3 regions of the Paenibacillus allorhizoplanae genome follow, and region 3 is predicted to be linked to each of the others. Evidence: riboswitches for the same ligand, from Rfam matches in the RefSeq annotation. Region 3 holds a riboswitch; each other region holds the start of a gene.

Region 1 (8,171 bases), on a different contig from region 3:
CTGGATTCCGAATGATGCCGAATTCCCTGTCGAGGGGCGATCCCATAAGTCACAATTATCCAGCGTTCCCGCTTGCCAAGGGATCGCCAAGAAAGCTGTCGTTGAGAAGCTGAAGCAGCGTTACGGCACCGAATGGTTCCCCGAGAACGGAGCTCGCTACGTGATTGAAGTTGCGCTGTTGAACGATATCGCGACGCTAACGATCGACACGACCGGCCCCAGCCTTCATAAGCGCGGCTACCGTAAGCTCGTGACCGAAGCGCCGCTGAAGGAAACGATGGCGGCAGCTTTGATCCTGCTAAGCCGCTGGAACGTCGACCGGCCGCTCTACGACCCGTTCTGCGGGTCGGGAACCATCCCGATCGAAGCGGCGATGATCGGCTGGAACATCGCGCCAGGCCTGCGGCGCAGCTTCCCTAGTGAAGCTTGGGGGAACATTCCCCGCAAGCTGTGGGACAAAGCCCGCGACGAAGCGTTCGACGCGGTGAAAGACAACGTGCCGCTGCACATCGTCGGCAGCGATATTGATCCTGCTGCCATCGAAGTGGCAGAGGCGGCCGCCAAGGCAGCTGGACTGACGAAGCAGTTCCAGCTGAAGGTTGAGCCCATCGCCAAAGCGCGTCCGCGCGGCGACTATGGCTGCTTGATCACCAACCCGCCGTACGGCGAGCGTCTTGGTGAAGCACCGGATGTCGAGCTGGCGCTGCGCGAGCTCGGCGCTTTAACACGGCCGATGCCGTCGTGGAGCCTGTTCATCCTAAGCCCGAGCACGCAGCTCGAGCATTATATGAACCGCCGCGCTGATAAAAAGCGTAAGCTTTTTAACGGACGGATCGAATGTAATTTGTTCCAGTATCTAGGGCCTCTGCCTCCGCGGAGGTAAGGTTCGAATATAAATAAAACAGCGGCAGCGAGACTTTACGTCTTAGCTGTCGCTGTTTTTGGTTTACTCATACAGAGGCATACCATTCCCTTGCCAAGGTAACGGACACAGAAGCCCTTATTCGGCGAAACATCGCCGATTCAGTATACTAACGGACACCAGAGCTGCTATTCACCGTTTTTGGAGAAAATTCGCCCCCGAAATGGTAAAATAAGAGCTCTGGTGTCCGTTACACGCAAAAAGAAACAAATTACATAACAATAACGGCGCTGGTGTCCGTTAGCTCAGTTTTCATCGAACTAACCTCACGTTAGCTCTATTCTTGTGTCAGGTTCGTATTTACTAATGATGTAACCGTCATTGTTGGCATAATTACGAAGTGAGTATATGTTACCATCTTTGTCCACTACCACACTTAAAACCTGCGTTGCCCTGGCAATTGGCTTTCCGCCATCTGGATCCAGAACAAGGTTGTCTACTGTCGGTGTAGAAAGCTTTTTGGTTCAGTTACTGGGGCAACAATTGGCACATCCATGGTCAAAGTGATCGTTTGATGTTGGTTATTGTAAGTTACCGTTTGACCAAGTTGCTCTCCAACGAATCGCAGTGGAACCATCGTTACGCCATTTACGAGAACTGGGGCACTTTGCAACTCGTAGGTGTTCCCTCTGACCATTGCCATTACATCCTGAAACTTCAACACGATGGCTTGTCCACCAGCTTCAGCTCGAATATATGTAGGCGTGCTAGTGACCATGAACACGAAACAACAAGCGGATAGGAAAACATTTCTTATTCTCATTAAAAAACCTAGCCTTTCACGCAAAATGATTTCATCTATCCAACAATCTCCACCAATTCCAACGGCAGTCCATCCGGATCCGCGAAAAACGTGTACAGATTCCCCGTAATCGGATCAACCCGTACCGGCTCAACCGGAATGCCTTTGCTTTCTAATTCTTGTACGCTTTGCTCCATATTAGATACAACGAAGGCCAGATGACGTAGTCCCCTCGCTTCGGGTTGATTCACGCGCAGGGGCGGATTCGGAAAAGAAAACAATTCAATTTCCTGTGCGGTATCCCCAATGCGCAAATCCAATTTGTACGAGTCTCTTTCAGCGCGATACGTTTCGTGAATGACGGTTAGTCCGAGTAAATCAACATAGAAATGCTTCGATTGCTCATAATTCGAACAAATAATCGCAACGTGATGCATCTGTTTTAATTCCATTGAATATGGCCTCCTTACATAGAAAAACCGCACGCTGGGCTGCTTCCCCGCTGCGGCTTGTCCTTTTATTTTAACCTGCTGCTTGCATCGTTTCAACGATTTTGTGTAGAACCTCGTCGGCTTGCGCATAATCCACTTGGCAAGTCCCTGCAGCGTGATGCCCACCCCCGCCATGTTGAAGCATTAAATCGCCAATGTTTGTTTGTGCCGTGCGATTGACAATGCTGTGCCCGCAAGCAAATACGCAGTTCTGCTTGTTTCGGCCATCAACAATCCAAATCGAGGTGTTTTGCTCCGGATAGAGCGCATAGACCATGAAACGATTCCCTGGATAGATCGTCTCCACATCGCGAAGATCCGTAATGACGACATTTCTCTCAACCCGTGTGTAGATTTTCAACATGTCCCGGTATAGCGCATCTAGTTCAAAATAACGAGCTACACGCTCTTTCACATCGGGCAACTCCATGATCTCGCCAACGGATTTCGTTGCACAATGCTCCACTAGATCCTCCATCAACTGGTAGTTGCTGATGCGATAATCCCGATAACGACCTAACCCCGTTCGAGCGTCCATGATAAACGAAAGCAAATCCCAACCGCTCGGATTCAAAATATCCTCTTTGCTAAATTGTGCGGAGTCCGCTTTATCTACACCAAGCATAATATCGTCGATATCGCCGAAGGTTTCTTTTCCACCGTAGTAATCATAGACAACTCGTGCAGCACTTGGAGCAAGCCGCGTTTCACCTTTGAACGTTACGGATTCCCCCATCCGTGTGATTTCGCTGGAGTGATGATCGAACCATAAACCACAGCCTGCGACATAGGGTACATTAGCCAAAATATCATTCTCAGTAACCTCAATTAAACCGTCTTGCATATCTTTGGGATGGACAAATTTCATTTCATCCACCATATTTAATTGTTTGAAGAGCATCGCGCATACTAAACCATCGAAATCGGAACGTGTGATCAATCTCATGCCATGCATCTCCTTTAATATAGTTCTTAAGAACTATGAAATGTGATGGTCATATTATATCAGCTAGTATAGATAGGTGACAATGAGAAAATCACCAGGTCTACCTATGCCTGATCTTCCAGTGACAAAAAAAAGAGCGATCCACCTAGATAGGTTGAACCACTCTCAATTTGGATGATAGACATTGCAAAAGTCTTGTGACAAACCCTTCGATTTGAGCCATCGGAGGCATTTTCACAGAAAGCTTCACTTCGCCTTTCCAGTAAAAAATCAGAATGCTATTGTTTCTCCCGTGAAACATCTCAACATCCCAACACGCTTCATTTAATGCATATTCTTCTCGGTTAATCATAAGCTTAGGTCCATCCGTGGATGGCACCAATCGTGCAACATGGTTACCGCATAACGATGTTGCTTTCTGTTCATCCTGCAATTTTACTTCCGATTTCATGCCGCTAGGGCCTCCTTTGTACGTGTCATTCCATTTGATTCATTTGCTTCGCTATGACAGAGAAAAAACCCCACCGTAGTGAACCGACTAGAGGGGTTCTGAAGTGAATTCCCAATCGTTCGGCGGCTGGCTGGCTGCTTGTCCTTTGCAGGAGAAGTAAGGCCCCTGTAGCTTTGCGTCACTGGCTTTCGCCAGCTTTGCCTTTGTCGAGATGATGTGCACAATCTTTTTAGATGAATCCTTCAAATAATTCTTACTATACTCTCAAGGATAAGGGATGACGATTTGAAATCGAATAGTTCGTAAGAACTATTTTTACGAAATCCATCAAAATATTTGCATTTTCGACGATATTTTCGCAGTATTTCGACGTTTTGTGCCTCTCCAATAGAAAATCGAGCCCATCATCGACAAAATCGCTATCACGAGAAAGAGCGTGCTGCCGCCATAGGAAACTAATAAAAAGCCACCAACCCATGGCCCCATAAAGTGACCGATGTTCGTTAATGTTTGAGCACCGTAGTAGGTTCCACGCATATGTTCAGGAGCTAGCTTATCAATCAACATGTTCGCGGCAGGATAATTCAGAATTTCACCAAACGTAAAAATCCCCATTGAAACAATCAGCCATGCCAAAGTGTGTGAAAAGGCAAATCCGATATCGCCTAATGCGAACATAAAGTTGCCAACAACGATAGCCGTTAGAGGAGAATACTTTTCAGCCCATCTCCCCAAAGGGACCTGCATCGCAATGACGACAATGGCATTGGCGCTCATGAGAATAGCAAACATTTTGACCCCATTAGCAAAATCCCTTTGTAAGTACTGCGACAATGTCACCATAACCTGTGAATAACCAATTGCTCCGATAATCCCCCCGATAATGTATAAACGGAAAGTAATGTCCTTACGAATAACACCTATCGCAGAACGGAAAGTAACGATTGATTTCTTCTCACCTTCAATTTTCTTAATCCCGAACTTAATGAGAAGGGCGTAAAGTGTTATGCCATAGATTAAATAAATGATGCCTGTGAGCAGAAAGGGTAAGGCTCCGTTCATTGTGGCAAAGAAAGCACCTAGTAATGGACCGACAGCTACACCCACGTTGATCGCCATGTACCGAAGAGAAAATACTTGTCGTCTTTTGGAGGGCTCTGTTAGATCCGCCATTAACGCTTGCGATACGGGCTCGTAAAAGGAACGGCAAAGTCCATTCAGCATATTGAGCAGCATAAATAAGACCGGTAATTTAACAACACCGAAGCCGAGGAATACGAACCCCCACCCAAAAAGTGCCGCTAGCATAATCACGCGTCGACCAAATCGGTCTGACAAAGTACCTCCGATAAAACCGCCGAACGTTCCAGCTAATGCACCCATTCCTATTACAATACCAATGAGCCCAGGGCTCATATCAGAGTGCTTCGCCAAGTAGATAGCTAGGAACGGCAAACTCATGGAAGAAGCAGCCCGGGCCATGACCGTACCTAAGATAAGCGTATGTACGATTGGATGATAGGCTTGAAGAAATTGACGCATACGATTCATAGACGAAGACTCCTCTCGCTGACACACGAATTACCCTATGGTTAATTAATAACCGAATTCCAATTATACACGAAAATAGCGAATTGTGTCGTCATTTTAGACAGCGAAGTTTACCTTTCTCTATCGCCATCTCACAGATGGTATTTATTGGGTAGAAAAATTATAATAACGATATGGAGGTGCTTGCATATGAAAATAGCGATCACAGGTGGCAGCGGGTTTATTGGAAAACGATTAATCGCTTACTGGTTGGGACAAGGTCACGAACTTATTAATATATCACGCTCATCTTCGAAGCAGGTACCAGGTGTTAGAACGTTAACATGGGGCGAGTTGGAGCGAAATACGGAACTCCTTGCAGGTCTAGATGCCATTGTAAATTTGGCGGGTGAATCCATCAGTCAGCGTTGGACGCAAGCAGCTAAGACGCGAATTGTACAATCCCGCTTGCAAGCGGCTGAGCATGTAGCCAAGCTAGTCGCGACAATGGACCCCAAGCCTAAGGTCGTTGTGAATGCATCAGGCATGTCGTACTACGGTATTTCGGAGACGGAAACCTTTGACGAGACGAGTCCTTATCGACAAACGGACTTCCTAGCCAGCGTAGTCAAGCAATGGGAAGCTGCGGCTGATCTTATCCAAGGAACACGTATCGTGAAAGTGCGGGTTGGACTTGTGTTGGATAATAAAGAAGGTGCCTTCCCCAAGATGGCACTTCCTTATAAGCTTGGAGTAGGCGGAACAGTTGGCAGCGGCAGGCAGTGGCATTCGTGGATTCACATCGATGATATGGTGAGACTAATTGATTTTTGCGTTCAAAATGACTCGATTGTTGGTCCGGTTAACGCCACGGCTCCAAATCCGGTTACGAATAAGCAATTGGGACGCGCGATTGCGACTGCCATACGAAGACCCAATCTCTTCCCTGTTCCGGCATTTATGATGAAGTTGATTTTTGGCGAACTTTCAGTACTGCTTCTGGAGGGTCAGAAGGTCATTCCTCGTGTATTGCAAGAGCATGGTTTTGAGTGGCGCTTTCCTTGGCTGGCAGATGCATTAGAAGATTTGGCAAAAAAATAGCTTCCCTTCCAAATTAAAATTGTGTACAATTAAATTGTGAGAAATATTAGTTGCGGAAGGTAGTGTCACTATGAGTGTACATCAATTTCAAGTGAAGACGATTCGCGGTGAGGACAAATCTCTTAGCGATTACAAGAACCAAGTCCTGCTTATTGTAAATACCGCGACGAAATGTGGATTAGCTCCACAATTCCAAGGACTTCAAGAGTTACACGACACCTATAAAAATCAAGGCTTTAGTGTCCTAGGTTTTCCCTGCAATCAATTCAGGGATCAGGAGCCTGGCGATAACAAGCAAGTTGAAGAGGCGTGCCAGCTTAATTTCGGTGTTAATTTCCCGCTATTCGCCAAGATCGATGTGAATGGCTCTGATGCCCATCCGTTGTATCGTTATTTGAAGAGCAAGGCATCTGGCCTATTCGGATCTGGCATCAAGTGGAATTTCACCAAATTCCTAGTCGATGGAAACGGTAATGTGATCAAGCGCTTCTCTCCAACTACGAAACCGCATAAGATCGACCGTGAAATTCGTAAGCTTCTAGAGAAATCACCCGTTCACGCCTAATTCCTAGCTTATAAATATGAAAAAAAAGCATCCTGTCCCATTGGACGGATGCTTTTTTCTTATTTCACGTATTTTTTTGCTTTCTCAATGGCTTCGTCTTCCGTTGCGCCCGTAATGTAACGGCCATTAATAAAGATGAATGCGAATCTCGAACATGGACCGCAATACGATTTGCACGCAACTTTGACTTCCGTGTCCGGTGCAATGGCACTTATTTTGGCAAGCGCCGATTTCACCTTCATGTGTTTGCATTTATCACAAATGCGAATATCATTCCGCATTAGTGGTCTCCGTGGTTCCCCTTACTTGGGTTAGTAATCATGAAGCCTTCTTCTGGTGTGTAGAAGTAGTCGATACGGATACCGTCTAGAAGCGGCTCGGATTGATCTAACAAAACATCAATTCCTTTGTCCGTGTTTACTACAACATCATTTTCTGTTTTATCATCAAGACCCAAACCATAGTGAGCATGATCACCATGCTTATGCGTCACTTGTACGCGAACCAACAAACCTTGGTTTTCTTCTTTATTGAGCTCCAATTGAAGTACTTTTGCTGCATTACGAGAAATTTTGACATTCATATGTACACATCTCCTGAAACAATAAATTTTAATTTTAACTCTATTGTAAAGAATCTAGCGCATGAAATCAACCTCGTCCTAATCTGCCCTTCTATTGCCAAATTCCATAAGGAACTTTAAAATACATAGTAGTATGAGTATTAATCCCTTATTACAAAATGTTAACTTACTAACCTAAAAGTAAGTACCCTACACGATTTTGATGAAAGGAAGCGATCTCATGTCCACTCTTGAAAATGAAAAAGTCGCTCCACTTAGCAACTATGTTCCCAAAATCCCCAAAGAAATCGAGTGTTCCGTCGAACGAACTTTGGAGGTTATTGGCGGGAAATGGGCATTTCTTGTACTTCGTGAATTATTCTGTGGAACGAAGCGTTTCGGAGAGCTGCAGCGCCAAATTACGGGCATCAGTCCCAAATCCCTTACGGATATTTTGCGCCATCTGGAAGAACATGGGGTTCTCGAGCGCATGGCGTTCCCTACAGTTCCTGTTACAGTTGAGTATACCTTGACACCAAAAGGGCAGGATCTGCATCAAATTATTAGAGAGATGAAGCTTTGGTCAGCAAAATGGACATAATGAACAATTAGGGAAGCTAGCTGAAGAGGAGAGAAACTTGATGATTACTATTAAAACAAAAGAACAAATTGAAGCCATGGGGAAAGCAGGCCGAATCCTTGCCGATTGTCATAAAGAAATCGCGAAAATGATTCGCCCGGGCATTACATCGTGGGAAATCGATCAATTTGTCGAAGGCTTTCTGGCCAAACATGGCGCTACACCTGAGCAAAAAGGGTATCACGGCTATCCCTACGCAACCTGTGCTTCGGTAAATGACG
Region 2 (8,171 bases), on a different contig from region 3:
TATGATGCCAACCGTACCCTATAGCTCCATTAAAGGTATCTCGACTGTGGTACGTAATCCTCCATTCTAACGGGAATGCAGCTTGTAAACTTAAATTCGTATGGGAGAATACGAAATCCCCTGTTGCCAAGTTAATCGGATCTAACCCGATTGGTCTCGGGTATTTGGCAGGATTGGTTATTTTCTCAATATGAGTCAAATAATCCAATTCACCTGGCTGAAATGTACCTGCCCATTCCGGATCATAGATTAATAACTGAACTCCCTTGTCTAACAGACCAGGACAGCCTCCTGCAACTCCGAGGCAGGGTTTAAAAGGAATCACGTTATCTGTAGCTATTTTCTGTCCTTCAAAAACCATCTCTGGTACGGTCTTGGCAACATAAAAATAACCCGCCAAGGATTCCCATGTCACATTATAATCCCGTATTTCGTGCCGCAAAATGGCATACTGCGCTGATGGAGCAGACACCTTACCGTCCCGAATACGCTTTGCAACAGCTGTAATTTTGTAAATCTCATTTTCTTTCAGCTGAATTTCTGCTTCCCATTCCCCAACCAGACTGCTCGGGGTTTTGGTCGAATTCACAGGAAACGAGTTGAAGTAACTTGCATTAATGGAAAACCCTTGTGCCCACGAGCTTGATCTCTGCTGTGTCAAAATGCTTCCGCTTAATGGATCAAGTACCCTCTGAGTGGGGTCTTGGATCTGCTTATCCCCCTCGCGATACACTCTCGAATAGTACAAGGTAACTTCGGTCCCAATTTCAGCTAAGCCTCGAATTTTATGTGTTGTCTTGCGTCTAAGAGCATCTAAATGTGGATCGTTGTTTGCCGGATCATAGTTAGGCCGTATGTCTAAATGCGTCGGAGCAGGAGGGTTCGGATTGAACACCGTTATACTTGTATCTTGCTTCTCGCTTGGAAAATCCGTTGGTGTCACACAGACCTTGTACGCTCCATCCAACGCGTAATTACTTCCAGCCCCCGTTTCGACTTGACCGTCCCATGTCACAGAGTTATTGCTCAGAACCGGATAACTCTGTCCACTAACGATACTTCGGGTACCTCCGCCACAAAGCTCTACATTCGTAGGATGCTCGCTTTGAATCGGTTTACCTGTAATCGGATCACGAGCAGGATCTGTATATTCCCAGTTTATGCTTGTGGTTTCTCCATACACTGCATTGATTTGCGATGGAGAAGCCGATACCACTGTTGCGGCTTTCGCTCTCGGCAGCGCTCCTCCAGGTATAAAGGGTAATCCTGTAAAGAATATAAGTATGGAAAGTAGAAGCGATATCGCTTGCTTCCCTGTTGTTTTCGTTTTTTTCTTCATGAATTGGATTTCCTCTCTTTCCGTTATATCTTGTCTTGATTAATTAGTAATCGATAAATTACCATTGCCGCTTCCGCACGAGTCGATGTCGCTTGTGGACGAATGCCTTCCGCGCTTCCTTCAACAAAGCCAAGCTTCACTGCCAGTGCCGCATACCCCTGTGCCCAACTGCTGATCTCCTTCGCATCGGCAAAGGAAAGAGCATCCGTCATTTGATCCGCTTCCTTCTCTTTACCTACCGCTCGAATCAGCATCGCCATCATTTGCTCTCTAGTCAGCTCGGTATCGGGCAGAAATCCTTGATCTCCACCCTCTACCAAGCCTTGTGAAGCTGCAGCCTCAATCCATCCAGCTCCCCAATAGTCGGCGGGGACATCCGCAAAGCGTCCTTGAGCCGCAGCAGGTTTAAGCCCCGTTGCAGCTGCCAGCATTTTCGTAAATTGGGCGCGGGTAAGCTTGGCATTCGGTTGGAAGACTCCGTCCTCAACGCCGTTTAGAATTCTTCGCGCAGCCAGCACCTCAATCGGCGTCTGAGCCCAATGCTTCTCAACATCTTTGAACTTGGCATCGTAAAGAAGAACCGCAAATGTACCTTCCTCTTCGAACTTGCTCTGAACCTTTTTAGTCTTGCCGTCCACCTTTCCACCTTTAAAGCTCCATCCTTGATCCGGACTATACGTGTAAATGGCAAGCTTTTTTGTTTCGGATGGGAGTACCTCAGCATCGTTGTGGCTTAGTTGCAATTCGCCCGGTTGATAAGGCGGGGTCCCCCAATGAATGCGCCATACCCTTGACTTGAGCTGCATTGGCTCGACTGGGGATTGTGCTGCTGCTAAGGAAGTGACCTCCTGGAGCTCTACTTCCGTTTCGGCCTGCCACGAGCCTGGAACAAATTCAATCGAGATGCTGCCATCTTTCGATGTGACCACGCCACCCGCTGGACCAAGCTTTACTTTGATCGATGACTGAAGAGGAAGAGGAAGAGGAAGCGACACCCCCGTCTGGGGAGCAGCGAAATAGCTGGTTATGGATTCTGTTTTTACAGCAGAAAAATTCTCCGTACTAAGCAGCATATTACCCGTAAAGGCAAGCGGCACCTGATCCGACGTTCCTGATGAAATCTGTTTCACTTCGCCGCTTGCAACACTCGCCGACATAATCTGAGCAACACCGCCCTTATCTTCCATCCACGCCATATAGGAATCGCCTGCGACTAAGACTGCAAAATCGCGCGGTTTTGTCGTCAGGGGGGTCAGCTCTTTGACAACTGGATCGGATTCCGAAACATTGACCATCATATATTGGGTTGCTGTATCTTTTTGGTGAATAAACAGTCCCGCTGAACCGTTAAAAACAAACCAACTAACATAACCCGGCTGAGGTACAGAAGCAACTGTCTTCGTCTCGTGAGAAGCAATTGTATACAGCCCCAATGCAGGTTTATTGTATGGTTTAAACATAACCTTACCGTGGGAAACAATCGGAAAAGTACCTTTGCCAAATTGCTCTACATGATCTGTTGTCCAGTCATATATATACAGTTCGGAAGTTGCGTTATTGTTATACCAAGCAATGTAGCGTCCATCAGTAGTAGGAATGCTATGTGCGCCCGGATCAACGTTTAGCTTTTTCTCCACCCCTGAGGACAATTGATAACCATATACATTCCAATCAAATTGTTTATCTGGCGGCACATCCCGCTTCTCTTGCCATACAATCAACCCATCCTTTACTTTAGCTAGTCGCTTGGATGTGGGGGTATTCGTTATTTGCTTGGTTTCTTCGGTTGTTATATTTTTATAATAAATTTGAGTGTTTCCGGAGGTGTCCGAAGCGTTCCAAACTACTTCCTCACCGGAGTAATTAGCATCTCCTCCAGGAACGCTTAATGCAAAGGCTTTATTCCAATTCATCAATGAAAATACCATAAATAAAACTATCACTATGAACCATTTGCTAAACTTCATTACTTTTTCCCCCGTATCGTTATTTTTGCGCACCAAAAAACCAAGCTCTAAAGAGCAACCCGGCTATCATCCCATAATGTGACTTATGGATTAGACCCGTGGCTTTGCGTCTCCGCCTTTCGACGGATTTGCCTTTGTTCATTTTCACTTGGCTAGTAGGTAGATATACTCAACTAATAGTCTTAAAGTTTTATAACCCAACCCATAATATCCCAAGATTCCTCATAGTTCAACATTTTATTTGACATATGTGGAAAAAGGTTGAATTTTGTGATTAATTTCACAAAATTCAAGAGAAATATTAAAACTTGTTTAGAATAACAAAAGCCTTACTCGTTGCATACGAGTAAGGCCTTAAAGTCACACGCTTTATTGTACTCCCTTATTCCGCCGTAACACGTTTCCAGCAAGCTTGCGCCACATTTTTCAAAATCAAGGCTTGCTCCCACCGACTGGAGAGTTCCCGACCATCTTGACCCCTGATCGCATATGGTGCAGGACCTAGCTCGCAGACGAAAGGAAGCACATCACCAGGCTTAGCCCCTTGAAGCCAATAGCGCATCGCTTGTGTCCACCATTGCTCATAACGTGCCAGCATCGCATCCGAATAGCCAGCATCGACTTGAATTTGCTCCCCCGATGATAGTCGACTATGAATTGCTGACGTTCGTTGCAGCACCACATCAAGAAGAGGCTCCGCCTTTTCTTGCTTCTCCGTCATTTCCCCTGCCAGCACATAGTGGGAGATATCCAGCGTAAACCGCAGATTCGGCAGCGCTTGCGCGTATTGCACAGTACGGATTAGGTCTTGTGTAATTTTGCCGCGATGCGTCTCTACACAAAATGGCATGCTATGCGCAGCCGAGACAGCCGCGAGTCCACCTAGCAGATCAATAGCTTCTTCGTCTATCACAAAAGAGTCCGCCACCTGACCATTCACATACAGCATATCCATATCTGCGGCATGCTGAATATGTGCTGATAAGTCACCCGCGCTGAATGGGAAACAATGGGACCCAAAGCTCAAACTGTATTGGTTCAGCAACCGTTTCCACTCATCCCTAACATCTATCTCCGGCACTCTCGCCAGGATGCCAGTAAAGCCCGCGCCTGCAATACGCTCAAGCTTTGCCTCTAAAGAAAGCTCAGCTTCTAACTCCATCATAGCCCACATGGATTGATGAATTTCGAGCCGTGGAGGGCGATTAGAGCCATCATTGATCCTGGTTATATCGATTTTTCCCATCATTCGTATTAATAGCCTCCTAGGCTACCCGCCGGTTTATTTTTATTCAGATCACCATGCGCCTCCATGTACACGGCACGTTTCTTCACGGTTCGCTCCGCTTCTTCCTGTGCCGCACGCGCATCGCCGCCATGAACATCCTCAATCATCCAACGCTGTCCAAAGCCTGCATGCACAACCTCATCTGCCCAGTCAAAATCTTGAAACGTCGTCATAAGCGGATCCTTCGCGATATCCCGGCAGAACTCCCACTCCTCGCGCTTGCCTGGTGGATACTTCATTGCTGCCTTCTCAATGGCAATCGTCAAATGCGAATAAGCTTCAGTGCCCTCGAACAGCTGTGCTGTCATATCGTACCACCCCGTCCAGTTGGGGAATTGATACACATCGTACCCCTTCGCACGAAGTGCAGCCTCGCCGAACCAACTGTGGCGAACCTCATCCCACATATGCCTAGCCGTATCGCGGTAGAAATGCCATGGTTTGCCTTCGGTTGTGAAATGGACATAAGCCACGCCTTCCGCTGGAGACATCTCAAAATACCTCGACAGCATCATCGTCATGAATCGTCCTTCCTCATTGTCTGGAATGGCGAACCCTTGCATTTTCACAACATGTGTGCTGAAACGACTGTCCCGAGTACTGATTTGCGGCATGGCAAACGGCTCCGTTACGATCCTAGTAGATGGATCTACGGGAACTCGTTCCTCCCATCCTGTAATACCGCCCGCTGCTGCAAGCAGCTGTTCCACATACATTCTCCAATGCTGCGCTTGTTCCTTCTCCGTTTCCGATGCGGATTGCAGCAGATATTGAAGCGCCTCGCGCCCCCAGTCCATTTGCTCCTCGCGGTCGATGAGTTGATGCTTCAAGATATGAAGCGTAGGTTCATCAACGAGAGGCTGCGCTTTGCCTTTATAGGCATGAATGGCTGCAATTTGCGCAGGCTTCACCACGTCAAAGAGTGCCGTAAACAAACACAAAGTTGTTGCTGAATTCAGCACCGTTTGCATGAGCTCATTGAGCGATGCATCTGGACATTTATCGAATGCTACCGTGCTCATGCGCAGCTGCTTAATGCGATTGCGGAATTGATCGTGATGCTCCGCATCCTGCGAGCTCAAACGCGCAAGCCCTCCTTTTATTTCATATTCAGGTCTAGCCGCCATATGAGCAGCCTCAATTCGCATAAGTTGGCGATCGACATAAGCAATTCGTTGTAAGGTTTTGGCTGATTCCTCTACGGACATGCCGATACGATCCCAATCCTTGATTCCCATGAATGGATGCAGCATAAGTACCCCTCCAGTATCTTTGCACTATAATATGAACTTATGAACTAATCATAGTGGTATTTACTATAAGAATACATACATTGAATCACATATAAATTTACACTAAAATACATAACATTGCGGATTACACTTCCTCATTGGGCCCGATAAAACCTAGTCGGACGGTCATTGCCCATTTGGCAATTTTCAGCGTTTCAGCAATGGTCGAATAGGATAACATCGATTGTTTATCCGTTCCTTGCAACCCCCATACCACGACACTTTCATCTTGCAGGACTTTGACGCTCTGTTGTAATTTCATTTCACCTGTCATGCCAATCCCCACTGGTTTGTCTACCCTTACTGCAGTGCTATAGTAACCATTATGTTCGATGATTGCATATTCCAGCTCGCTATAGACAACACCGTTAGGATCTTGGCGATCCTTAAACGAATAGACAAAATCACCATCAAAATGGTAGTTCCCCATCTTGTCTTTGTCCTTCTCCATCATGATCATGCTCATGCCCGCTAACGTATTCTTCTTCACGCCATCATTCCAATAATCGAAACTAACTGCAAGCTTCTGTTGCGGCCCAACATATTGAAGTGCAATGGAACCTGACATCAGCCCCATAAACGGCTTCAGCTTTTCATTATTTTTACCATCAAATAACGGTTCAGGAGAAGCTGACCACGTTGAAATGTCTGATTTATCATCCACCTTAAGCTCAGGAGCACTCATAACTTTACGGCTTGAGACGTCATTCACAACGGCCCCAGTGATCAGACCTGCCAGTACGATGACTGAAAGTATTTGCGGTATTTTATTTGTACGCATTCCTATGCACCTCCACGAAGTTATAAATGCTTATATTTTAAAATAATACCACAATTTGGTTACTTCAGCGTGTGAACGATTCCCACCATCTTTCGTACTATTATGAATTTGATAAAAAAGGGAGTAATTGTTCATGACCCCTACTTTAGATTGTTTTAAGAAATAAATAAGCACCCGTTTAGATCTTCGATTTACAATAAGAGAGGAGTGAGTAAATTAACGGGGGCTATAGCCATATATGAGCAAAAAGCTAGGAATAATCTCGATTATCATCATTATTGCGGTTGCGATCGTGGCGATATTCCCTTATGTCACCTTAGATCCAGCGAACAGCCGCGTTTCGCTTGATGTGAATTTCCCGTTGCACTACATCGTGCTGACGAGTCATATTGCACTTGCTTTGGTTGCCCTGATCAGCGGCTTGTTCCAATTTCATGCACGCTTTCGCACCAACTATCCGGCCTGGCATCGAGCGCTCGGACGCATCTATATCTTCAGCATCATGCTTAGTGGATGTCTAGGCGTTGTCTTAAGCTTTTACGCAGAAAACTTCACGAAAGCCATGGCGTTCCTGGTCTTAAGTGTACTTTGGCTGATCACCACGTGGAATGGTTTCCGCTTTGCGGTCAAAGGGCAGCTCGCCCAGCATCGGATCTGGATGATGCGAAGTTATGCCATCACACTCGTTGCCGTATCTGCTAGGATCATCGTTCCGATCTGCATTCTCCTTTATCTAGCTATGCACGGGTTCCATCTTCCAGAAGGCGGCCGAGAGCAGATGGTTGCCGAGATTCTCAACATCAACGTATGGTTTGGTTTGATCATCAATCTTGTTGTCGTGGAATGGTATTTGCTTCGATCGAAAAAATGAGAAAAAGGGCTTTCCACCTAGTGACTAGGGGAAGGCCCTTTTCTATAAGTCCGTTCTACTTCTCGCCATTGTCCAAAATAAGCATTTCCTCATAATTGATCGCTTGCAATAATTCAAGAACAGTTCCGCTTGAGATTTGATTAGCCTCTTCCAACTCTTGGATCCCATCCCGCTTCATCTGTACACTTCGTAATTGAACAATCCTTAGTTGATGTAGGAAATCGACTTCCGAATGCGCGCTTAAAAGCTTACCGTCATGTTTCTGACTGCGAGCGTAATGTTGGATAACGAGCAGCGCTTCTAACTGATGCTTCGGCGATTGCTGTTTACGAATGGCTGTAACCGCTGCCTCTTGCAGCTGCTTCTCAATCGATTGCAGCTCTTCAAACATCTCTGTGACGGACCTAAATCTCTCTGGGAGCCCTTCTCTTCGGTGCTGCTGAATCTTACGGTTCAGAAGGCTCAGCTTTAATCTAACCCAGAGATATTGCAGCCTTGCAAGAAAGAACGATTCCGACTGCGGCTGATGCAATAAAGTAAATACAGACTGCAACTGCGGCGAAATGACACCTTGCGCAATCAATTCCGCCAACCTAGCGGCTTCGGCTGTTCGCCCAATTTGTTGAAGTTCAC
Region 3 (8,171 bases):
GAGTTGGTGTCCGAATAGAGAGAACAAGTGAGGTAGCCGATCTCGGAGAATCGGCTACTCGGAAGCGCGTATCGCGATCACGTGGCGATCGATCCCCTGGAGATCCTGCACGAAGCGGATCTCCGTCCAATCCGCGGCGGCGCGCAGCAACGCCGCAACCGCCTCCGCCTGCCCGATGCCCACCTCGAACCCGACCACGGTCGGGATTCGTGGCAGCCGGTGCAGCTGCGAAACCAAACGGCGGTAGAGGTCGAGTCCCTCGACACCGCCGAATAGAGCTGTGTGCGGCTCGAATAGCCGCACCTCGGGCATCAGCTCCGGCAGGTCGCCATCCGGGATGTATGGTGGGTTCGACACCACCATATCCGGCGCGAGCCCGCGCTCAATATAAGGCTCGAGGAGGTCGCCCTCGAGCCAAGTTATCCGCGCAGCCACATCGTGGCGCTGCGCGTTCTTGCGGGCCATCTCCAGCGCTGCCGCGGAGATGTCGCTGGCTGCCACGCGCCACGCAGGGCGCGCGTGTGCGATTGTCACCGGGATGATGCCACTCCCGGTGCCCACATCCGCAAGCAGCGGAGCGCCTTGCGGGAACAGACGCGAGCCCTCGTGGAGCATCGCCTCCACGAGCAGCTCGGTCTCCGGCCGCGGGATCAGCACGGCCGGCCCGACTTCGAACGGAAGGCCGAAGAAATCCTGCTCGCCGGTGATGTACTGCACCGGTTCACCCGCGGCCTTCCTTGCAACTAGCTGGTCCCACGTAGCGACCAGCTCTTCCGGCATCTGTTCCTGCCACCAGCGGAACAGCAGTTCAGTCCGCGTGCAGCCTCCTAAGAGGTGCTGCAACAATAACTCCGTGCAAGACGAAGCCTCTGCGACGCCTTGCTCTGCTAAAAAAGAAGAAGCCTTCACAAAGGCTTCTCTCACACTCATGTTGGCAGTTGTCATTACATCGCCTCTAAAGCATCGGATTGTGCAGCAATCGTTAACGCTGACACAATTTCCGCCATATCGCCGTTCAGCACCGTCTCCAAACGGTGTAACGTTAGGCCGATACGGTGGTCGGTAATCCGGCTTTGCGGGAAGTTGTACGTACGAATACGCTCTGAACGGTCGCCCGTTCCGACTTTGCTTTTACGCTCGCCGGCATATTTCGCTTCTTCTTCTTCACGCAATTTATCTGAAATCCGCGTACGAAGTACGCGAAGCGCTGACTCTTTATTGGAGTTCTGTGATTTACCATCCTGACACGTTGCGACGATACCCGTTGGTACGTGGGTTACACGCACAGCGGATTTCGTTGTATTAACGGACTGACCGCCTGCTCCACTGGAACAGAATGTGTCTACGCGAATATCCGCATCGTGGATGACGATTTCCACATCTTCTGCCTCCGGCATAACAACAACCGTCGACGTGGAGGTGTGGATCCGTCCACCGGATTCCGTTACTGGAATACGTTGAACACGGTGCGCACCGCTCTCGAACTTGAGCTTGCTATAGGCACCTTTACCCGTAATCATGAAAATTATTTCTTTAAATCCGCCCAAATCATTCACGGATGCATCCAAAATCTCCGTTCTCCAACCTTGCGCATCCGCATAACGCGTATACATCCGGTAGAGGTCGCCTGCGAACAGCGCAGCTTCATCGCCACCTGCCGCGCCGCGAATTTCCACGATAACGTTCTTGTCATCATTAGGGTCTTTCGGCATCATCAAAATGCGGAGATGTTCTTCGAGTTTAGCGGATTGCTCGCTAAGCTCTTCGATCTCCATTTTGACCATTTCGCGCATCTCATCGTCCAGCTTCTCATTCTGCATCACTTTCGCATCAGCCAGCTGTTCGCTCACACTCTTATATTCATTATAAGCATCGTAAGCTTCTTGAAGATCAGATTGCTCTTTGGAATACTCTCTTAGTTTCTTCGTATCACTCGTTACATCCGGGTCACACAATAACTCGCTTAGTTTGTCGTAGCGGTCCACAATGGACTGAAGTCGATCCAACATAGGGGATCACTCCTTTCTTATTTTTATAATTAATTAAACGTTGAAACGGAAATGCATAACGTCGCCGTCATTTACTACGTACTCTTTACCTTCAAGGCGAACTTGCCCTTTTTCCTTCGCACCCGCCATGGATCCTGCAGCAGCCAAATCGTGATAAGATACAACCTCTGCACGAATAAATCCACGTTCGAAATCCGTATGAATGACGCCAGCCGCTTGCGGAGCTTTCGTTCCTTTACGAATCGTCCATGCTCTAACTTCTTGAACTCCAGCTGTGAAATACGTGTATAAGCCGAGTTTGCGATAAGCAGCTTTAATCAATCTATTCAAGCCGGACTCTTGAAGTCCCAACTCTTCCAGGAACATCGCTTTTTCTTCGTCTTCCAGCTCAGCAATTTCGGATTCAACCTTCGCGCTAATGGAAACAACTTCGTTGTTTTCTTTCTCTGCGAATTCCTTCACAATTTTAACGTATGCATTATCGTCCGCCGTTGCAACTTCATCTTCACTCACGTTTGCCGCGTAGAGCACAGGCTTCATCGTTAGCAAATGTAGATCGCGAACCAGAAGGCGCTCATCTTCTGTCAAATCCAAGCTGCGTGCTGGCATATCATTATATAAGGCTTCTTTGATACGTTCCAAACATTCAACTTCAGCAACCACTTTCTTGTCGCCGCCTTTGAGGTTTTTGCGTGAACGCTCGATCTTTTTATCAACCGACTCAATGTCTGCCAAAATCAATTCAAGATTAATCGTCTCGATGTCGCCAATCGGATCAACTTTCCCTGAAACGTGAGTAATATTATCATCCTCAAAACAACGGACAACATGCACAATCGCATCAACTTCGCGGATGTGTGCTAGAAATTTATTTCCAAGGCCTTCGCCTTTGCTCGCACCCTTAACTAAACCCGCAATGTCAACGAATTCGAAGGCTGTCGGCACGATGCTCTTAGGCACAACGATTTCCACCAGCTTCTGCAATCTCTCGTCTGGTACTTCTACTACCCCAACATTCGGATCGATCGTACAGAAAGGATAATTCGCAGATTCTGCTCCCGCCTGTGTAATTGCATTAAACAATGTCGATTTTCCTACGTTCGGTAGACCGACGATACCTGCTTTCAAAGCCATTGTCGTTACAACTCCTTAATTTTCGAAAATCATCCTTCTTATTATATAGTACTTAGCGGGCAAAAAAAAGCCTGCAAGCTATTGATTGGCTGCAGACTTTTTTTCCATTGCGTTTTTGAACTCTTCATCCCGCTTCTGTTCGAAGTAGGTTTGGATCTGATTTCGAAGAATAAACCCCCGTAATGCATTGCTTTGCTCGGCAGGAATGCTTTCGAAGCTGGCTCCATAATAGTAGCCGTCTTCCTGCTTTTCTTTCCTTATAATTTCCAACCTGCACGGCATCTCAAAACCTAAATCCAGCTCAACTTGCAACATACATTTCTTATAGAGAATACCATCGATCATCGAATTATCATTAATGATAAAACCAATTCCGTTCATGGAAATGTTTTTTATCGAAATTTCAATTGGATTTTCCAAGTGATGCTGCTCTTTTTGCGTAATATTTTGAAATCCTACAATGTATCCTACGTTCTTCACATCGACCCGCGGGAACTCCCGTTTCTCCGAAAACTTCTTCCGATTCTCAGGTGGATTGATCACGATCAGTGAACCAGGCTCTCTAGCTACGACTGTCGAATGAAAAACGAATAGACCCGATTTCGTGTATAACGTCATTTTGGTCTTATCACCAAGTTGAAATACCTCATATTCCGGCAGCTCGATCTCCATGATGTCTCCTTGTGCATAGGTAAGAATACCTGTTGACACGAAATCATCTTTCGCCACTACAGCTCGGCAATTTATCAATACCTCCGCATCATATCCTTCTTTACTCCCATATCGCTTCAAAGCATCCTGCTTCATTGCCATGCTCATCTTCACCCTCCCTTAATAATGGATTTCATAACACTTTTCCGCACAAAATAGACTGCCCCCACTTAGGGACAGCCTATCACCTCAATCAAAAAAAGCATCGATTTTCGGTAACCAGGCTGCCATAGTTCATAAGAACCGTAGACCCTCAGCTTTGCGTCCTTGCCTTTCAGCAAGTTTGCCATTGTCGAACCTTGCTATTCATTTATATAGATATAATCGTTTCTGGTCTAAATGATCTATCTTTCGTCCAAACTGGTCTAAAAGACCCACTGTACTCACCATTATACGTAGCTTATGCACTTCTTTCAACTAAAATCCTTGCATGGACAATGTTTTTATTGTATGAATGTGTAGTGGAATTGAATATCCACAGGTTTATAAGTTATCCACATTGTTATCCACAGCTTGTTAACAACGAATATTTGTTCGGATTTTTATACACATGTGGATAAACTATTATTGCGAGGTGTCCCCCTGTGGATCAACATATCCCTTGGATGAGAGAAGCGATCGGTGAGGCGCTGAAAGCCGAAGCCATCCGCGAAGTTCCGATCGGCGCGGTCGTCGTCCATCAAGGTCAAATCATTGGCCGCGGCTACAATTTACGTGAAACAACCCTTGATCCGCTTGCGCATGCAGAGATGATTGCTATTAAACAAGCGAGCGAGCATTTGCAGGCTTGGCGTCTTCTGGACTGCCAGCTCTATGTGACATTAGAGCCATGTCCGATGTGCGCGGGTGCGATCGTGCAAGCACGAGTGCCTCAAGTTATTTATGGTACGGTAGATCCGAAAGCCGGCTGTGCGGGAACATTAATGAACTTGCTGCAGGAAGACCGGTTTAATCACCGGGTCGATGTGGTTAGCGGTGTTTTGCAAGAGGAGTGTTCCACGATGTTAACGCAGTTTTTCAGGAAATTACGGGGCAAAGCCTAGGGGGCTTTGCCGTTCGGATTATTTGCTGGCTGTAAGGCTTCGGCTAGCACTACGAGCTTGCTCATCGTATTCCAATTACGTGTCGTCGTACGATCGCCAAGTTTCTGAATGTTGCTCGCTAGCTTCGAATCCAACACACTTTGCCGAAACAGAAAATAAATGGTGCAGCCCCGTATCTGAAATTCATCTACTTCACTCTGTCCCTTGGATAAGATGTCGGTGAATGTCTGCGGGGCTTCTTCTGTAAGCACGGAGATTTGAATGCTCTCCCCTTCGGACAAAGCTTCTGCGTCATAGGGGCAATTCCTTACAAGTTCAGTTAGCTCCGCCGCGGTGCGCAAAATAATAGTAGGTGCTACACCTACCGCATCGCTGATTGCTTTTTCAATACGCGGACGTAGGGTTTCTCCCGACTCTTCTGATTGGAACAGCACATTGCCGCTTTGCAAATAAGTCTGTACTTGCGCTAATTTTAAGGCCTCTAGCGTCTTTTTCAAGTCGGACATTTTAATTTTGTTCTTGCCCCCTACATTAATTCCACGCAGAAAACCAACATAAATCGTCATTGTGGCTTGCCTCCCTTACTTTAATTGTATGGAACGAATGATAAAGAAGATGATCGTGCCAAACAGTATCACTAGGATGAGCCCTAGCACCCACCAATTGAGGTCAGTGTTGCCCTCTTTCGCACTTTGGATAACAGACCATTCAATAAAGCCAAACAGAATGACAATCACTGCTTTTAAAATATTCATAAATAAACGAGCATTCTGGTATTGTCCTCTGGCATTCTTGGCTGTAATAGGAGTCGGATTATTATACACATGAGGGACCTTGCACCTGCTTTCTATTTTCTTTTTCCACTATGTACTTTCCTTGCTCCAAATCAAACCTCCTGCTTGCACATGGGCTAAAATGGTTGCACCTCTAAAACATCTCGTGTTAGAATGACGATACTATGCGCCCGTAGCTCAGCAGGATAGAGCAACAGTTTCCTAAACTGTAGGTCGTACGTTCGAATCGTATCGGGCGCGTATACGAAATTAATTCGCATTAAAAAAGACGATAGCTAATCGGATAATCCCCGACTGCGATCGTCTTTTGTTTTATGTTGATATAGGAATAAATTTGGTGCGGTTGGTGCAGCCGTATTGCCCTTGTCTACTAGTACCAAGGATAGTAAGGATAAAATGGCCGGTAGTATGGGAAAGGTCTAAAGAACGGAAATCCAAAAAGAAGAAACGGAAAATGCTGCCGACGAAACCGGCGGTATCCATAACCAAACGGTTGTCTGTAGGGATCCGTTTCCCTTCCCTCGCCACCAACCTCTTCTGGAACTAACATCGTGACGCCTTCATTATCCATACCATCAATAATTCCCTCAATTTGTGACCCATCTTTCATATGTGCAATAACATGGTAATTCATATATTTGTTACAATGTGCCTTTACGTCGCCACTTATGTGACTAGCTTGAATAGGATTCATTGCGGACACGCCTATCCCTCCTTCTTTAACTATCCATAGGATATTCGCCCACTAAAAAACGGTTACAGCTTTTTTGCCTTTGCATATTCCTTTTGACGCCCAGTTAACAAAAGAACGATAATAGAGTTATCACTGATTAGAAAGGAGTCCTCGCTCCGATGACAACTCGCGCTATTTCATCTTATCGCATCCCGCTCTTCTGTGCGGTCACAATGCTGTTCTGGATGTCGATGTACACAAGTGTTCCGATCATGGCGCCTTACGTAGAATTCCTCGGGGGAAGCCATCAACTGGCCGGCTGGATTGTCGGTATGTACGGCATCTCGCAGATGCTCCTCCGCATACCCGTAGGCATTATGTCAGATCGCTTTCATAAAAGAAGGCTGTTCATCACCTTCGGTCTCCTCTTCACTGCCATTACGGGACTCGGTCTGTGGTTCACGCACGATTTTACATGGATCTTGATCCTCCGAGCACTTGCAGGGGCAGCTGCAGCGACTTGGGTTGATTTTACGGTACTATTCACAAGCTATTACAAGCATGAAGAGTCTACGAAGGCGATCGGTACGATCTCCTTTTTCAACTCACTCGGTCAGGTGCTGGGCATACTTAGTGCAGGCTGGGCAGCAGACAAGCTGGGTTGGGAATCCGTGTTCATTCTCGGCGCAATACTTGGTCTGTTAGGCATGATCGGTTCCTTCTTCCTCATCGAAAAAGTAGAGAAAGACGCGCCCAAAATCACCATGCGCGGAATCGGAAACGTGGCGACGGATCGCACACTTCTCTTTGTCTCTCTGCTCGCTATCTTATCGCAGGTGTTGATATTTGCTACGGTGTTCGGTTTCACGCCGGTTTATGCGATGCAGCTTGGCGCAGATAAATTCTCGCTCTCCTTGCTTTCTTTATTCGCGAACGTTCCTGTTGCACTAGCCTCTTTATTCGGCGGAAGGCGTTGGGCGATGAAATATGGCGAGAAACGCATGGTTGTAGCCGGCTTCCTTCTTATGGGGATCTTCACCTTAACGGTGCCGTTCACCCATCATCTTTGGCTGCTCATGATTACACAGGCATTCGCCGGTTTTGGTCGCGGACTTTCATTTACCCTGCTCATGGGGATGAGCATTAAACATATGCCTGCGGATAAGCGAGCGACAGCAATGGGCTTTTTCCAAGCGATTTATGGACTCGGTATGTTCGTAGGGCCTGTCCTTATGGGCATCATCGGTGACTATTTCTCACTGAATGAGGGCTTTATTGTACTTGGCGTCCTCGGTGCCGGCAGTGCACTACTCGCCTATCTGTTCGTACAGAGCTCCGCTAAGAAACAGCCTCTGGGGACAAACAAACCTACAATAGCGCAATGATAGTTAAGAGCGAATCTCACGATTCGCTCTTTGTTCACCCTGCCGCTCGGCATCAAGATTGCGCAGGTAACGATCGAGTACGAGATGAACTATGGCGTTGCGATGGCAGGTGCCGTCATTGCTACAATCCCTGTGCTTGCCGTCTTCATTTACTTCCAGAAAAATTTTACCCAAGGGATCACGATCGGTGCGATGAAAGGTTAATTAATACTTGAAACGATCTACATGCATTCGTACATCATCTGTGCGCGTTTTCTTTTTGAACTTGCTGAATGTCCGCTCCTGATTTAAACTACGATTGCGCAATGCTAAGAGTGAATCTCACGATTCACTCTTTTTTTTCATACATGTGCAGGGGTAAGATGGGTTGGCCTCGTCTATACATGCGGAGAGGAGGAGAAGCATATTGAGGAGAACATACT

What was found. Region 3 has a riboswitch for cyclic di-GMP ahead of L6I86_RS21935 (PilZ domain-containing protein). Riboswitches for the same ligand answer to the same signal wherever they lie in the genome.
Region 1: it holds a riboswitch for cyclic di-GMP, as region 3 does, so the genes downstream of both, L6I86_RS06860 (hypothetical protein) here and L6I86_RS21935 (PilZ domain-containing protein) in region 3, are expected to answer to the same signal.
Region 2: it holds a riboswitch for cyclic di-GMP, as region 3 does, so the genes downstream of both, L6I86_RS22390 (S-layer homology domain-containing protein) here and L6I86_RS21935 (PilZ domain-containing protein) in region 3, are expected to answer to the same signal.

The regions. Positions count from the first base shown of each region.
Region 1 covers NZ_CAKMMW010000003.1:134,343-142,513, forward strand. Annotated here, with positions in the region: gene L6I86_RS06840 (THUMP domain-containing class I SAM-dependent RNA methyltransferase) at 1-883, shown strand, start outside; gene L6I86_RS06845 (copper amine oxidase N-terminal domain-containing protein) at 1,359-1,685, opposite strand; gene gloA2 (SMU1112c/YaeR family gloxylase I-like metalloprotein) at 1,721-2,116, opposite strand; gene L6I86_RS06855 (exopolyphosphatase) at 2,187-3,101, opposite strand; gene L6I86_RS06860 (hypothetical protein) at 3,247-3,552, opposite strand; cyclic di-GMP riboswitch class I at 3,671-3,764, opposite strand; gene L6I86_RS06865 (MDR family MFS transporter) at 3,880-5,103, opposite strand; gene L6I86_RS06870 (TIGR01777 family oxidoreductase) at 5,293-6,183, shown strand; gene L6I86_RS06875 (glutathione peroxidase) at 6,254-6,748, shown strand; gene L6I86_RS06880 (YuzB family protein) at 6,808-7,029, opposite strand; gene L6I86_RS06885 (HesB/IscA family protein) at 7,029-7,331, opposite strand; gene L6I86_RS06890 (winged helix-turn-helix transcriptional regulator) at 7,552-7,911, shown strand; gene map (type I methionyl aminopeptidase) at 7,952-8,171, shown strand, end outside.
Region 2 covers NZ_CAKMMW010000015.1:94,436-102,606, forward strand. Annotated here, with positions in the region: gene L6I86_RS22385 (DUF6531 domain-containing protein) at 1-1,339, opposite strand, end outside; gene L6I86_RS22390 (S-layer homology domain-containing protein) at 1,363-3,306, opposite strand; cyclic di-GMP riboswitch class I at 3,357-3,449, opposite strand; gene L6I86_RS22395 (sugar phosphate isomerase/epimerase family protein) at 3,689-4,555, opposite strand; gene L6I86_RS22400 (hypothetical protein) at 4,561-5,847, opposite strand; gene L6I86_RS22405 (hypothetical protein) at 5,972-6,667, opposite strand; gene L6I86_RS22410 (DUF2306 domain-containing protein) at 6,906-7,538, shown strand; gene L6I86_RS22415 (Na+/H+ antiporter) at 7,594-8,171, opposite strand, start outside.
Region 3 covers NZ_CAKMMW010000014.1:170,713-178,883, forward strand. Annotated here, with positions in the region: gene prmC (peptide chain release factor N(5)-glutamine methyltransferase) at 55-945, opposite strand; gene prfA (peptide chain release factor 1) at 945-2,009, opposite strand; gene ychF (redox-regulated ATPase YchF) at 2,043-3,143, opposite strand; gene L6I86_RS21935 (PilZ domain-containing protein) at 3,222-3,962, opposite strand; cyclic di-GMP riboswitch class I at 4,066-4,152, opposite strand; gene tadA (tRNA adenosine(34) deaminase TadA) at 4,439-4,897, shown strand; gene L6I86_RS21945 (DUF1697 domain-containing protein) at 4,894-5,463, opposite strand; gene L6I86_RS21950 (hypothetical protein) at 5,479-5,721, opposite strand; tRNA gene L6I86_RS21955 (tRNA-Arg) at 5,858-5,931, shown strand; gene L6I86_RS21960 (hypothetical protein) at 6,062-6,394, opposite strand; gene L6I86_RS21965 (MFS transporter) at 6,544-7,749, shown strand; gene L6I86_RS21970 (hypothetical protein) at 7,780-7,953, shown strand.